4 regions of the Buttiauxella sp. BIGb0552 genome follow, and region 3 is predicted to be linked to each of the others. Evidence: predicted binding sites of a transcription regulator. Region 3 holds the regulator's gene; each other region holds the start of a gene.
The links. Region 3 encodes PhoB, which activates phosphate uptake and scavenging genes when phosphate is short. Its sites were predicted from a motif close to CTGTCATAAAACTGNCNNAT; they were not measured.
Positions count from the first base shown of each region.

Region 1: the regulator PhoB is predicted to act here: its motif matches at 1,227-1,246, upstream of ugpB (sn-glycerol-3-phosphate ABC transporter substrate-binding protein UgpB).
Region 2: the regulator PhoB is predicted to act here: its motif matches at 1,744-1,763, upstream of EDF88_RS02940 (esterase-like activity of phytase family protein).
Region 4: the regulator PhoB is predicted to act here: its motif matches at 1,156-1,175, upstream of nudF (ADP-ribose diphosphatase).

Region 1 is NZ_SODY01000005.1:228,622-231,771, reverse strand. It holds gene livG (high-affinity branched-chain amino acid ABC transporter ATP-binding protein LivG) at 1-454, shown strand, start outside; gene livF (high-affinity branched-chain amino acid ABC transporter ATP-binding protein LivF) at 456-1,169, shown strand; gene ugpB (sn-glycerol-3-phosphate ABC transporter substrate-binding protein UgpB) at 1,372-2,691, shown strand; gene ugpA (sn-glycerol-3-phosphate ABC transporter permease UgpA) at 2,798-3,150, shown strand, end outside.
Region 2 is NZ_SODY01000001.1:637,060-640,209, forward strand. It holds gene EDF88_RS02935 (LysR substrate-binding domain-containing protein) at 1-304, shown strand, start outside; gene EDF88_RS02940 (esterase-like activity of phytase family protein) at 339-1,697, opposite strand; gene EDF88_RS02945 (methyl-accepting chemotaxis protein) at 1,870-3,150, shown strand, end outside.
Region 3 is NZ_SODY01000002.1:842,611-845,760, forward strand. It holds gene phoR (phosphate regulon sensor histidine kinase PhoR) at 191-1,498, opposite strand; gene phoB (phosphate response regulator transcription factor PhoB) at 1,521-2,210, opposite strand; gene sbcD (exonuclease subunit SbcD) at 2,422-3,150, shown strand, end outside.
Region 4 is NZ_SODY01000008.1:208,762-211,911, reverse strand. It holds gene tolC (outer membrane channel protein TolC) at 1-1,040, opposite strand, end outside; gene nudF (ADP-ribose diphosphatase) at 1,248-1,880, shown strand; gene EDF88_RS21590 (DUF1249 family protein) at 1,883-2,305, shown strand; gene cpdA (3',5'-cyclic-AMP phosphodiesterase) at 2,331-3,150, shown strand, end outside.

The DNA.
Region 1 (3,150 bases), on a different contig from region 3:
GCATATGCAGCTGAAAACGGGAGTGTTCTCAGGTCTTTTGAAAACGCCTGCTTTTCGCCGCTCACAAAGCGAAGCGCTGGACCGTGCTGCAACATGGCTTGATCGTATTGGCCTACTTGAGCAGGCTAACCGCCAGGCGAGCAACCTGGCGTATGGCGATCAACGCCGCCTTGAGATTGCACGTTGCATGGTGACTCAGCCAGAAATTCTGATGCTTGATGAACCAGCGGCTGGCCTTAACCCGAAAGAAACGCATGAGCTCGATGAATTAATCATGGAGTTACGCAACCATCACAACACCACCGTGCTGTTAATCGAGCACGATATGAAACTGGTGATGGGCATTTCTGACAGGATTTACGTGGTAAACCAGGGGACGCCGCTTGCGAACGGCACGCCGGAGCAAATCCGTAATAACCCTGACGTAATCCGTGCATATTTGGGTGAGGCTTAATATGGAAAATATCATGTTGTCATTTGACCATGTGAGCGCCCACTACGGAAAAATCCAGGCGCTTCATGAGGTCAGTCTGCACATCAAACAGGGCGAAATCGTCACTCTGATTGGCGCGAACGGTGCCGGTAAAACCACTCTGTTGGGAACACTGTGTGGTGACCCGCGCGCTTCAAGCGGCAAGATTACCTTTGATGGTAAAGACATTACCGACTGGCATACCGCGCGCATCATGCGTGAAGCCGTGGCGATTGTGCCTGAAGGCCGCCGCGTGTTTTCTCGCATGACTGTAGAGGAAAACCTGGCGATGGGCGGCTTCTTTGCGGAACGCGACCAGTATCATGAACGCATCCAACGTGTTTACGAACTGTTCCCGCGCCTGCTGGAGCGCCGTATTCAGCGTGCGGGCACTATGTCCGGTGGTGAGCAGCAAATGCTGGCGATTGGCCGTGCATTGATGAGCCAGCCGCGTCTGTTGCTGTTAGATGAACCATCGCTCGGTCTTGCGCCAATTATCATCCAGCAGATTTTCGACACTATCGAACAACTGCGCAGCGAAGGCATGACCATCTTCCTGGTCGAGCAGAACGCCAACCAGGCGTTGAAACTCGCTGATCGCGGCTACGTGCTGGAAAACGGCCACGTGGTGCTGGAAGACACCGGTGATGCGCTTCTGGCTAACGAAGCGGTACGTAGCGCCTACCTCGGCGGCTAGTTTATCGCTTCAAACCTAAGGAGCCTTTTGGCTCCTTTTTTTATGACATTTTGCCTCCAGTCATAATTCCTTCACTTCATCGTAACGATCCTGTCACCTCACGGTTATTTTTCTGTCATTCGCGCATGTCATGTTTTGATGCGAACAAAAACGCGTATTTTCGCGCAACTTATTCAACTCAAAATAATTCGAGAGATAAGACATGACTGCATCGTTACGACACACCGCAATTTGCCTTGCGCTAGGATGCGTATTTAGCAGCAGCGCTATCGCCGCCACCTCCATTCCGTTCTGGCATTCAATGGAAGGCGAACTGGGCAAAGAAGTTGATTCACTGGCTCAACGCTTTAACCAGACGCATCCAGACTACAAAATTGTTCCGGTTTATAAAGGTAACTACGAACAAAACCTGGCGGCAGGGATTGCGGCTTTCCGCTCGGGTAATGCGCCAGCTATTTTGCAGGTTTACGAAGTAGGCACGGCGACCATGATGGCCTCGAAAGCTATCAAGCCTGTGTATGAAGTGTTTAACGATGCGGGCATTAAGTTCGACGAATCCCAATTTGTGCCGACGGTTTCCGGTTACTACACCGACGCGAAAACCGGGCATCTGCTTTCCCAGCCTTTCAACAGCTCCACGCCAGTGCTGTATTACAACAAAGATGCCTTTAAGAAAGCTGGCCTCAACCCGGACCAGCCGCCAAAAACCTGGCAGGACTTGGCTGAATACACCGCGAAGCTGAAAGCGGCAGGTATGAAATGTGGTTACGCCAGCGGCTGGCAGGGCTGGATTCAAATTGAAAACTTCAGCGCATGGAACGGCTTGCCGGTTGCGACCAAAAACAACGGTTTTGATGGTACTGACGCCGTGCTGGAATTCAATAAACCAGAGCAGGTGAAACACATCGCTCTGCTGGAAGCGCTGAATAAGAAAGGTGATTTTAGCTACTTTGGCCGTAAAGATGAGTCCACCGAGAAGTTCTACAACGGTGATTGCGCCATCACAACCGCCTCTTCCGGTTCGCTTGCTGATATCCGCCATTACGCCAAATTCAACTACGGCGTGGGCATGATGCCTTACGACTCAACCATTCCGAACGCACCACAAAACGCCATTATCGGTGGGGCAAGTCTGTGGGTTATGCAGGGTAAAGACGCCGCAACATACAAAGGCGTTGCCGAGTTTATGCAGTTCCTTGCTCAGCCAGAAATCGCCGCTGAGTGGCACCAGAAAACAGGTTATCTGCCAATTACCAAAGCGGCTTATGACCTGACGCGCGAACAAGGCTTCTACGAGAAAAATCCAGGTGCAGATATCGCTACGCGCCAGATGATGAACAAGCCGCCATTGCCATTCACCAAAGGTCTGCGTCTGGGCAACATGCCACAGATTCGTACCATCGTAGATGAAGAACTGGAATCGGTATGGACCGGCAAGAAAACCCCTCAACAGGCGTTAGATAGCGCGGTTGAACGTGGAAATCAGCTGCTGCGCCGTTTCGAGCAGTCGACGAAGTCTTAAGTTTTGTTGGTGTCGGATGGCGCTTCGCTTATCCGACCCACGAAAGCCGTTGTAGGGTGGATTAGCGCATGCGACATCCACCATTAATCTCTATAAGAGCAACACTATGTCATCATCTCGTCCGGTGTTTCGTTCCAGCTGGCTTCCGTATGCCCTTGTCCTGCCGCAACTGGTTATCACCATTATCTTTTTCATCTGGCCTGCGGGCGAAGCGCTGTGGTATTCACTCCAGAATGTCGATCCCTTTGGGCTTTCGAGTACTTTTGTCGGGCTGGATAACTTCAAACAGCTTTTCCACGACAGCTACTATCTCGACTCTTTCTACACCACCTTAATTTTCAGTGGATTAGTAGCGGGTAGCGGCCTGCTGGTATCACTGTTTTTCGCCGCCCTGACGGATTACGTGATTCGTGGCAGTCGTATTTACCAAACGCTCATGCTGCTGCCGTATGCGGTGGC
Region 2 (3,150 bases), on a different contig from region 3:
ACGTAAACAATTTGATAATACATTTTACAATGAAAATATCGATCCGCCCCATGCCACTATAGAGACTGTTTCATTTTTCAATATATTATGGCTTTTAAAAAAGACTGACTTATTAGGTATTCTGCCGCATTCCATCGTTACGGATATTACTTATAGTAATGATCTTGTGCGCTTGCCGTCATTTGAACCGCTGGTTCTTGAGCAGATAGGTATTTCCAGGTTGATGGGAAGTGAACTCTCACCTGCTGCAACGGCGTTGGTGGAGTCCATTCGAAATGTAATGGCAAGTTCATCGGCAGAATAAGTAAAGGGCAACGTAGTCGTTGCCCCTATAAAAACTACTTTAACGCTTCCGGCAGCTTAATAACCCAAAGCTCATTTTGTGACTCGGGTTTTTCCAGCGGTTTTAAGGATATTTTTGTCGCGACTTCTTTTCCTTCGCGAGTTAAATGCCCTTTTCCATCCACTTCATAGTCATCTGCTTTCTTAGCGTCAGCGTCCGGGTTTTCCAGCACCGCTTGCAGGCCAAAATCATTATCGTTAATCACCGCAATGGTTTGATTATCAATTAACGTCATCCCTTCGGCTTTTTCCTGCTGCCAGCCGAGTTTACGCAGATCGACAATTTCTTTTTTCTCCGCCAGCTTAATACCACGCGCTTTCAGTTGCGCCGCATCGTCAAACTCGGGTGCTTTTTCTTTATCAAACGAACTCAGATCGCTGGCCTGGCTGAGATCAACCACATAAACCAGGTTGCGCATGACTTTGTTTTTGTCGCCGCCCTGCTCAATCAGCAGCAGGCGGTTGTTATCCAGTGCAACGATGTCACCAATTTTAGCGTCTTTGGCTTTCTTATAGACATTTACGTCAATCGGGTAACCGTACATTTCCGTTTTGCCGGTTTCTGGGTTAAAGCTCACCAGACGGGTAAACTGCGCGCTGTTTTTGCTTTTCCCGTCGATATCCAACGTACTTTGTACGGCGGCAATAATGCGCCCGTCCGGCATACGTGTAATCCCTTCAAAACCACGGTTGGCCTGACGCCATTTAATAATATTTGGCAAGCCACCCGCCACACCCTGCTCGCCTTGCTCTGCTTGCGGGCCATATTTTTTGAGGATTTTGCCATTAGCGTCGATATTGATGATGAACGGGCCATATTCGTCACACAACCAGTAACCGCCCTTGCCGTCCGGGGTGATCCCCTCGGTATCCAGACCACGTTTGTCACTCGATAACTGCTGCAAGGTATCACTCAAAGCGATCTCATTGGTTGCACCAATCAAGCCTTCCGGCAGCGGTAAACCGCTGATAGGGCCATTCTCATCATGTAACGCGTGTGCATCGGTAGCCTGGGCTTTGCCATCAGCAACGCGGATGGTCATCAGTAATGGGGTAAATTTCGGGTTGGCAAAAATCTTCGAGTCTTTTTTACCGGCTTTCGGGGAATCGGCATTCGGACCGCGATCCGTCACCGTAGCAAACACCAGCGCATCACCATCTTTACGAATAAATTGCAGCCCTGAACCCACGCCAACCGGTAAACCATCCGGGAAGTTGTTGGCGTAAGCCCCTTTATATTCAACATGGTCACTTTGCGGGAATGTGACAACGTAACGATCAACCTGCGGCTCTGCTGCCTGACTTGCCAGAGGAAATAAAGAGGTCAATAACAGCGCAAAAGGTTTTAATTTCATGATGTTCGCATCCTTGGGTTTGGTCACCTGTTTTGTTCAACAATGTATAAAGCAGCTATATGACACAAATATGACTTTACGCAGATGCTCTAAATTTCTGCCTTGTCGTGCGGATAACCCACAAGCACTGGCTGAAACGAGTCAGGTCTATTTCTAACGATAAGGGTATTTCATGTCCGTAAGGCGTTTTTCTATTTTAGTTTTCAGCACATTGCTGCTTATTTTCTTAGCCAGCACAGCCTCCAACATCTGGTCACTCACCCGTAGCAACCACTCTCTGGATAATGTAAATCGCGAAATCCGTGTGGTGTTATCGGTAATCGACCCGATCAACCACAGCCGCACCATGCGCGTTCGTGCAATGGAAGCGTTAGAAGAGCGTGAGCAAGGGTTAAACGATCAGGGGCAACAGGCACTCAACGGCGCACAATCGGTACTTGAGAAGGCAAACGCCGCATTTCAGGCTTATCTTGAGGAACCCAAACAGCCTGGTGAACAGGTGTTGACTGATTCCTATCAAAGCGCGTTTGTGAATTATCGTGAGCAAGGCTTACAGCCCCTGCTGGATGCTGTCCGCGCCAACGACATTCCGCGTGCTCGTGCGCTGGTGACATCCACCCTGCCACAGCTGGATAAGCAATTTGAAGTCGCACTGGATAAATTACTGGCATTCCGCCAACAGTATGCGCAGCAGCTCAACAAAGATGCTCAATCTGGTTTCAAACAGAGTCTGGTGAGTATCGCAATTTTTGCACTGATCTTCGCCGTTATCCTCGGTGCCGTGTTCTGGCTGCTGAAAAAACGGGTACTCAACGAACTGGATAAAGCCAAAGAGCATTGCACTGAAATCGCCAGCGGTATGTTGCATACGCCGATTGTGGCCAGTGCCAATGACGAGATTGGTGCAATGATGCGCGAGCTTGAGCAAATGCGTGTATCACTGGCAAGCATTATTGGCCAGGTGCGTGAGTCCAGCCAAACCGTGGCATACGCCTCTGAAGAAATTGCCGCCGGTAACACCGATCTTTCTGCACGTACCGAAGAACAAGCGTCATCGCTGGGTGAAACAGCGGCCAGCATGGAACAGTTAACCGTGACGGTGAAATCTACTTCCGACAATTCTCACCAGGCAAATAAGCTGGCAAATGGCATGTTGATAGCTGCCAATGACGGCAATGAGATTGTTAGCGAGGTGATTGATTCAATGCGTAATATTGAGTCCAGTTCCAGCAAGATTGACAACATTATCAGCATTATCGAAGACATAGCTTTCCAGACCAATATTCTGGCGCTGAACGCCGCGGTTGAAGCCGCACGCGCAGGCGAGCAAGGCCGTGGGTTTGCAGTTGTAGCAACAGAGGTACGTAACCTGGCGCAGCGTTCATCGGTGGCAGCAAAAGAGATCAAAGAGCTTATTGAGCTTTCTGGCGAGCAGGTCAATATCGGTAGCAAT
Region 3 (3,150 bases):
TCCAAAAACCAGATTGATATCCTTAAATTAGCCAGAAAGTTAGAGGATAAGTTTATCCATCAGAAAATATCATGGTCGTTTGTGCGGTCAAATTACAACCAATCGAGGATTATTGATTTACATCTGAGCAAAAAAAACACAGACCAGAAGACTGGCCTGTGGAAAGTGTTTTTGACACAGCCAGAGCAAGCTACTCTGGCTGAACCACTTTTTCGTTAACGATAAGACGCTCAGGCAGTACAAAGGAAAAGGTCGTTCCTTTACCCGGCTGGCTTTCAATATGAAGACGCGCATCATGATGGCTCAAGGCATGTTTCACTATCGCAAGCCCCAGCCCGCTGCCACCGGTTTGCCGTGAACGCGCTTTATCCACGCGGTAGAAACGCTCGGTCAGGCGTGGAATGTGTTCGGCTGAAATGCCCGGTCCCGTGTCCGCAACGCTAAAGCACGCCCCACCCGCAGCCCGTTTCCAGCTCACGGTAATATGTGTGCCATCTGGCGTATGGTTTACGGCGTTATAAACGAGGTTTGAAATCGCACTGCGCAATTGTTCTTCATTACCAAACACTTTTAAAGCCGGATCAATATCAAACTGTAACGTCTGTCTTTGCTGGCTGAGAGTTTGCGCTTCGCGCTCCACCACACGCAACATCAGTGGCACATCAATCTTTTCATTGAGCACCATCGCGGGTGCAGCTTCAATTTTTGACAACGTGAGAAGCTGCTTAACCAGCCCTTCCATACGCGAGGTTTGTTCGCGCATCGTGCCCAACGCTTTCTCGCGCAGCGGGCCTTCAAGGGTTTGATCCTGCATCATCTCCAGATAACCTTGCAGCACCGTTAACGGTGTACGCAGTTCATGGCTGACGTTGGCAAAGAAGTTGCGACGCGCCCCTTCAAGCTGGTGCATCTGAGTCACATCACGCGCCACCAGCAGCCACTGTTCGTCGCTATAAGGCATTACGCGAAATTCCAGATGGCGGCCATTATTGAGTACCAGTGTCAGCGGGCGAGCAAAATCTTTCTGCGACAAATAGCGGGTAAATTCAGGGTAACGCAGCAAGTTAAGGATGTTCTGCCCGTTATCATCCGGCCAACGCAGTCCCAATAATTGTTGAGCAAGTCCATTACACCAAAAAATCGTCCCTTCTTCGGTGGTCAGTACGACCGCATCGGGCAATGATTCTGCACCGCTACGAAAGCGCTTAATCAAATTGCCTAATTCTTTTCGGCGCTTTTTATTACGCAGTTGCATCTGATGCAGGCCGTACAACAGCGGGTCCCAACTCCCCCGCCCCGGCGGAGGTGTCATGCTGCGATCAACCCACAACCACCACGACAGACGCAGCAGATTCCAGAAATGCCAAACCAGCAGCCCAGTGACTGCCAGTAATAAAAACCACGGTAAATGGCCAAAAATAAGGCCTAAAATGACGGCCGGTATACAACAGAGCACCAGCTCCAGTACCAGCCTTTTCCATGACAACCGTTCCAGCACGCGTCACTCTCCTGATAAGGAATTAAAAGCGGGTTGAGAACCGATAACCCGTACCGCGTACTGTTTGTACCATTCTGTCATGTCCACTATGTTCGAGCGCTTTGCGTAACCGACGAATATGTACGTCAACCGTTCGGTCTTCGACATAAACATTGGTGCCCCATACATGATTGAGCAATTGTTCACGGCTATACACCCGCTCCGGGTGTGTCATAAAGAAGTGCAGTAGCTTAAATTCTGTTGGCCCCATATCCAATGGGTTTTCCCCGGTCATCACGCGATGCGACGACGGGTCTAGAATCAGCCCCTGCATATCGATCACTTCTTCTACCGCCATCGGAGAGATACGGCGCATCACAGCTTTAATACGCGCCACCAACTCTTTCGGAGAAAACGGCTTAGTAATATAGTCATCGGCCCCGACTTCGAGACCTCGCACACGGTCTTCCTCTTCCCCACGCGCAGTCAGCATCATCACCGGTATATCACGCGTCATAGCTTCACGTTTCAGGTGCTTAATAAACTGAATACCGGAGCCGCCTGGCAGCATCCAGTCCAGCAGAATCAGATCGGGGAAAGGTTCGATAAGCAAGTTCACTGCACTGTCATAATCTTCCGCTTCAACTGGCTGAAAACCGTTTTGCTCAAGCACAAAACTGACCATCTCGCGGATTGGAGCTTCATCTTCTACGACCAGAATGCGTTTCGCCATGATTTGTCTTGTCCAGGGAATAATTATTGTTGTTTCAATGCGGTGCCATTATGCGTCAGATTTATGACAGATTTATGAAAAAAATGACTGTTCAGCAACCCATCAATTTCATTTATGACACAGAGACATATGCCGTTTTCGCCTTGCCCCTGCATCTTCAAGGGCGACGTGTATATAATCGGGACTTCATTTTTAAGCCACCGGACAGGTCATGCGCATAATTCACACATCAGACTGGCATCTTGGTCAAAATTTTTATACCAAAAGTCGCGGTCCTGAGCACCAGGCTTTTCTTGAATGGCTGCTCAAAGCTGCCGTTGAAAATGATGTGGATGCCATAATCGTTGCGGGTGATATTTTTGATACCGGCTCACCGCCAAGCTATGCGCGAGAACTGTATAACCGCTTTGTGGTGCAACTCCAGGCGACGGGATGCTCGCTCGTGGTGCTGGCAGGAAACCATGATTCAGTGGCGACGCTCAACGAATCCCGCGAGCTTATGGCCTGCCTGAATACATATGTGATTGCCAGTGCCCGCCATGATGCAAGCCAGCAAGCTATCCGGCTCAATACCAAAAGCGGCCAGGCGGGTGCGATTCTGTGCCCAATCCCGTTTTTGCGCCCACGCGATATTCAAAGCAGCCAGGCGGGGCTGTCCGGCCATGAAAAACAGCGTTCTTTAATGGAAGCCATTAGCGAACATTATCAGCAGTGTTATCGCGCAGCCTGCGATTTGCGCGCTGACGCGAAGCTGCCGATTATCGCCACCGGGCATTTAACGACCGTCGGCGTGACAAAAAGCGATGCAGTGCGTGACATCTATATTGGCACGCTTGATGCCTTCCCGGCGCAGCATTTCCCGAATGCCGATTACATAGCGCTTGGCCATATTCATCGTGCGCAATTAATTGGCGGCACCGAACATATCCGTTACAGCGGT
Region 4 (3,150 bases), on a different contig from region 3:
GTTTGCACGACGCTACGGTGCGCGCTTTCCAGTTGCTCACTTGCGCCAACAAAGTTGTATTGCGCTTGTTTCACCTGAGAAGTCACAGAACCGCCGCTATATAGTGGCAGAGAGAAGTTCAGGCCGATTTTATTCTGGCCAGCATCATTGTCACTGTACTGCGCGCTATTGGTTTTGGAACCGCTGTAGGTCGTATTGGCAACACCAGTAGAAGCGGTTAAACCGACGGTTGGCATATGGCCGGTTTCTGCGTAGCGGATTTGCTCGCGAGCCAAGTCTTGAGACAGACGCGCTTGCAGCAATGCCAGGTTACGTTTTTCCGCTTCTTTCAGCAGATTATTCACCGCATCAGGTTTATTAGTTTTGAAGCCATCAACATTGAGCGAAGCCAGAGACGGATAGTAATTACCGGTTACCTGGCGCAGCGTTTCTACTGAGTTATCCAGGTTGTTGCGTGCAGTCACTTCGTCCGCTAATACGCTATCGTATTGCGCACGGGCGTTCTGTACGTCGGTAATGGCAACCAGGCCTACGTTAAAGCGCTGAGTAGTTTGGTCTAACTGGCGATAAATAGCCTGTTTCTGCGCTTCGGTGAAGGACAGTGCATCAATGGCACTCAGCACATTAAAATAGGCAGTCGCAGTATTGAGAATCAGCGTTTGTTGATCGGTCTGATAAGTGACGTCTTGAATACCGGCTGATTTTTCTTGCAGGGTCAGAGCACGCCATTTCGACATATCAAAAATGGTTTGCGTCAATTGCAAAGAGCCACTTGTTTGGCTGGAGTCGATACCATTCGAATCATTGAAGCCATTGGTGTATTCATAATCAGCACCAAGGCCGAGCTGTGGCAGTAATGGGCTGCGTGCTTCGTTGATTTTTTCGAATGCGGCATCACGGTCAGCAGCGGATTTACGCAAGTCCGGGTTGCTTAAACGTGCCTGCTGATAAACCTGCATCAGGTTTTCTGCCTGGCTCATGGCACTGAAACCCGTTAGGCTCAGACCGATAAGAATTGGGAGCAGTTTCTTCATTTGCATTCCTTGTTGTGAAGCAGAAATTGTTTGTTAGCGCTGACAAGAGCCGAAAATGATCGCCGATTCTAGCAGAGTCTGCCAGCTGGGAAGCTTGGCGTAATGTGCCATCTGCCCTTAATTTTCATCAATCTACCACATAGGAAATGAAACGGCAGTCATACCAACTTGAATTCGCACATTTCATGACCATAAAAATATCAGGAAACCAATATGACTAAGCAAAAAGATCAACTTGTCACGTTAGGTAAAAACGATGTTGAAATTATTGCACGGGAAACGCTTTATAGCGGTTTTTTTTCGCTAGATCTTTATCGCTTCCGCCATCGCCTGTTTAATGGCGAAATGAGTGGTGAGGTTCGGCGTGAAATTTTAGAACGCGGGCACGCTGCAGTACTGCTACCCTATGACCCTGTGCGAGACGAAGTTGTATTGATAGAGCAGATTCGGATTGCTGCCTATGACACCAGCGAAAGCCCGTGGTTGCTCGAACTGGTTGCAGGAATGATTGAAGAAGGTGAAAGCGTCGAAGACGTTGCACGCCGTGAAGCCGTCGAAGAAGCAGGTTTGGTTGTGGGTCGAACTAAACCGGTTATCAACTACCTGGCAAGTCCGGGTGGGACCAGCGAGCGTTTATCTATCCTTGTGGGAGAAGTTGATGCTTCGAACGCGCAGGGTATACATGGTCTGGCAGATGAAAACGAAGATATTCGTGTTCATGTCGTGAGCCGGGAACAGGCTTATCAGTTAGTAGAAGAAGGGAAAATCGACAACGCAGCTTCAGTCATCGCACTGCTTTGGCTGCAATTGCATCATGAGAAATTAAGAGCCGAGTGGAACAATTAAACATGAAGCGCTACACACCTGACTTCCCGGAAATGATGCGCCTGTGCGAAACCAATTTCGCGCAACTACGACGTCTGCTTCCTCGTAATGATGAGGTAGGTGAAAAAGTCACTTATCAGGTCAGTAGCGCCCAATATCGACTCATTATTCTTGAGTCGACACGTTATACAACTCTTGTGCAGATCGAACAAACGGCCCCAGCGGTTAGCTACTGGAGCCTACCATCGATGTCGGTGAGGCTATATCATGACGCGATGGTCGCGGAAGTGTGTTCAAGTCAGCAGATCTTTCGCTTCAAAGCGCGTTATGATTATCCTAATAAAAAGTTGCATCAACGCGACGAAAAGCATCAAATTAACCAGTTTCTAGCCGATTGGCTGCGTTATTGTTTGGCGCATGGAGCGATGGCGGTTCCGGTTTGTTAGTGAGGGTGAAACCTAAGGACACCATTTGGAAAGCCTGTTAAATCTTCCTGTGGCCGGTGGGGGCCAGATCAGGATCTTGCAAATTACAGATACCCACCTGTTCTCTGGAAAGAACGAAACGCTGCTTGGTATCAATACCTGGATGAGTTATCAGGCTGTTATTGACGCCATCCTCGCTGAGCAGCGTCATTATGACCTTATCGTTGCAACTGGGGATTTGGCCCAGGATCACAGTGCGCAAGCCTACCAACACTTTGTTGAAGGCATCGCGGAGATTCCTGCGCCCTGCGTTTGGCTCCCAGGTAATCACGATTTCCAACCGGCGATGTTCAGCTCGTTGCTGGAAGCAGGAATTTCCCCGGCTAAACAAGTTTTCTTAGGTGATAGCTGGCAAATTTTGTTGCTGGACAGCCAGGTGTTTGGTGTTCCACATGGTGAATTGAGTGACTATCAGCTCGACTGGCTGGAGCGCAAGCTCTCCGGTGCGCCTGAACGCCATACTCTATTGCTGTTACATCATCACCCAGTCCCTGCGGGCTGTAGTTGGCTGGACCAACATAGCCTGCGCAATGCCGCTGAGCTTGATAACGTACTGCAAAAATTCCCAAAAGTGAAAACTCTGGTGTGTGGGCATATTCATCAGGAGTTAGATCTCGACTGGAATGGTCGGCGCATGCTGGCAACACCTTCGACTTGCGTGCAATTCAAACCTCACTGCTCCAACTTCACACTCGATACCATCGAGCCGGGTTGGCGTTGGTTGGAACTTCATCCAAACGGTGAGGTGACCACGGAGGTTTGCCGGCTGAAGGGTGCGGTATTTAACCCTGATACCGCGTCAGAAG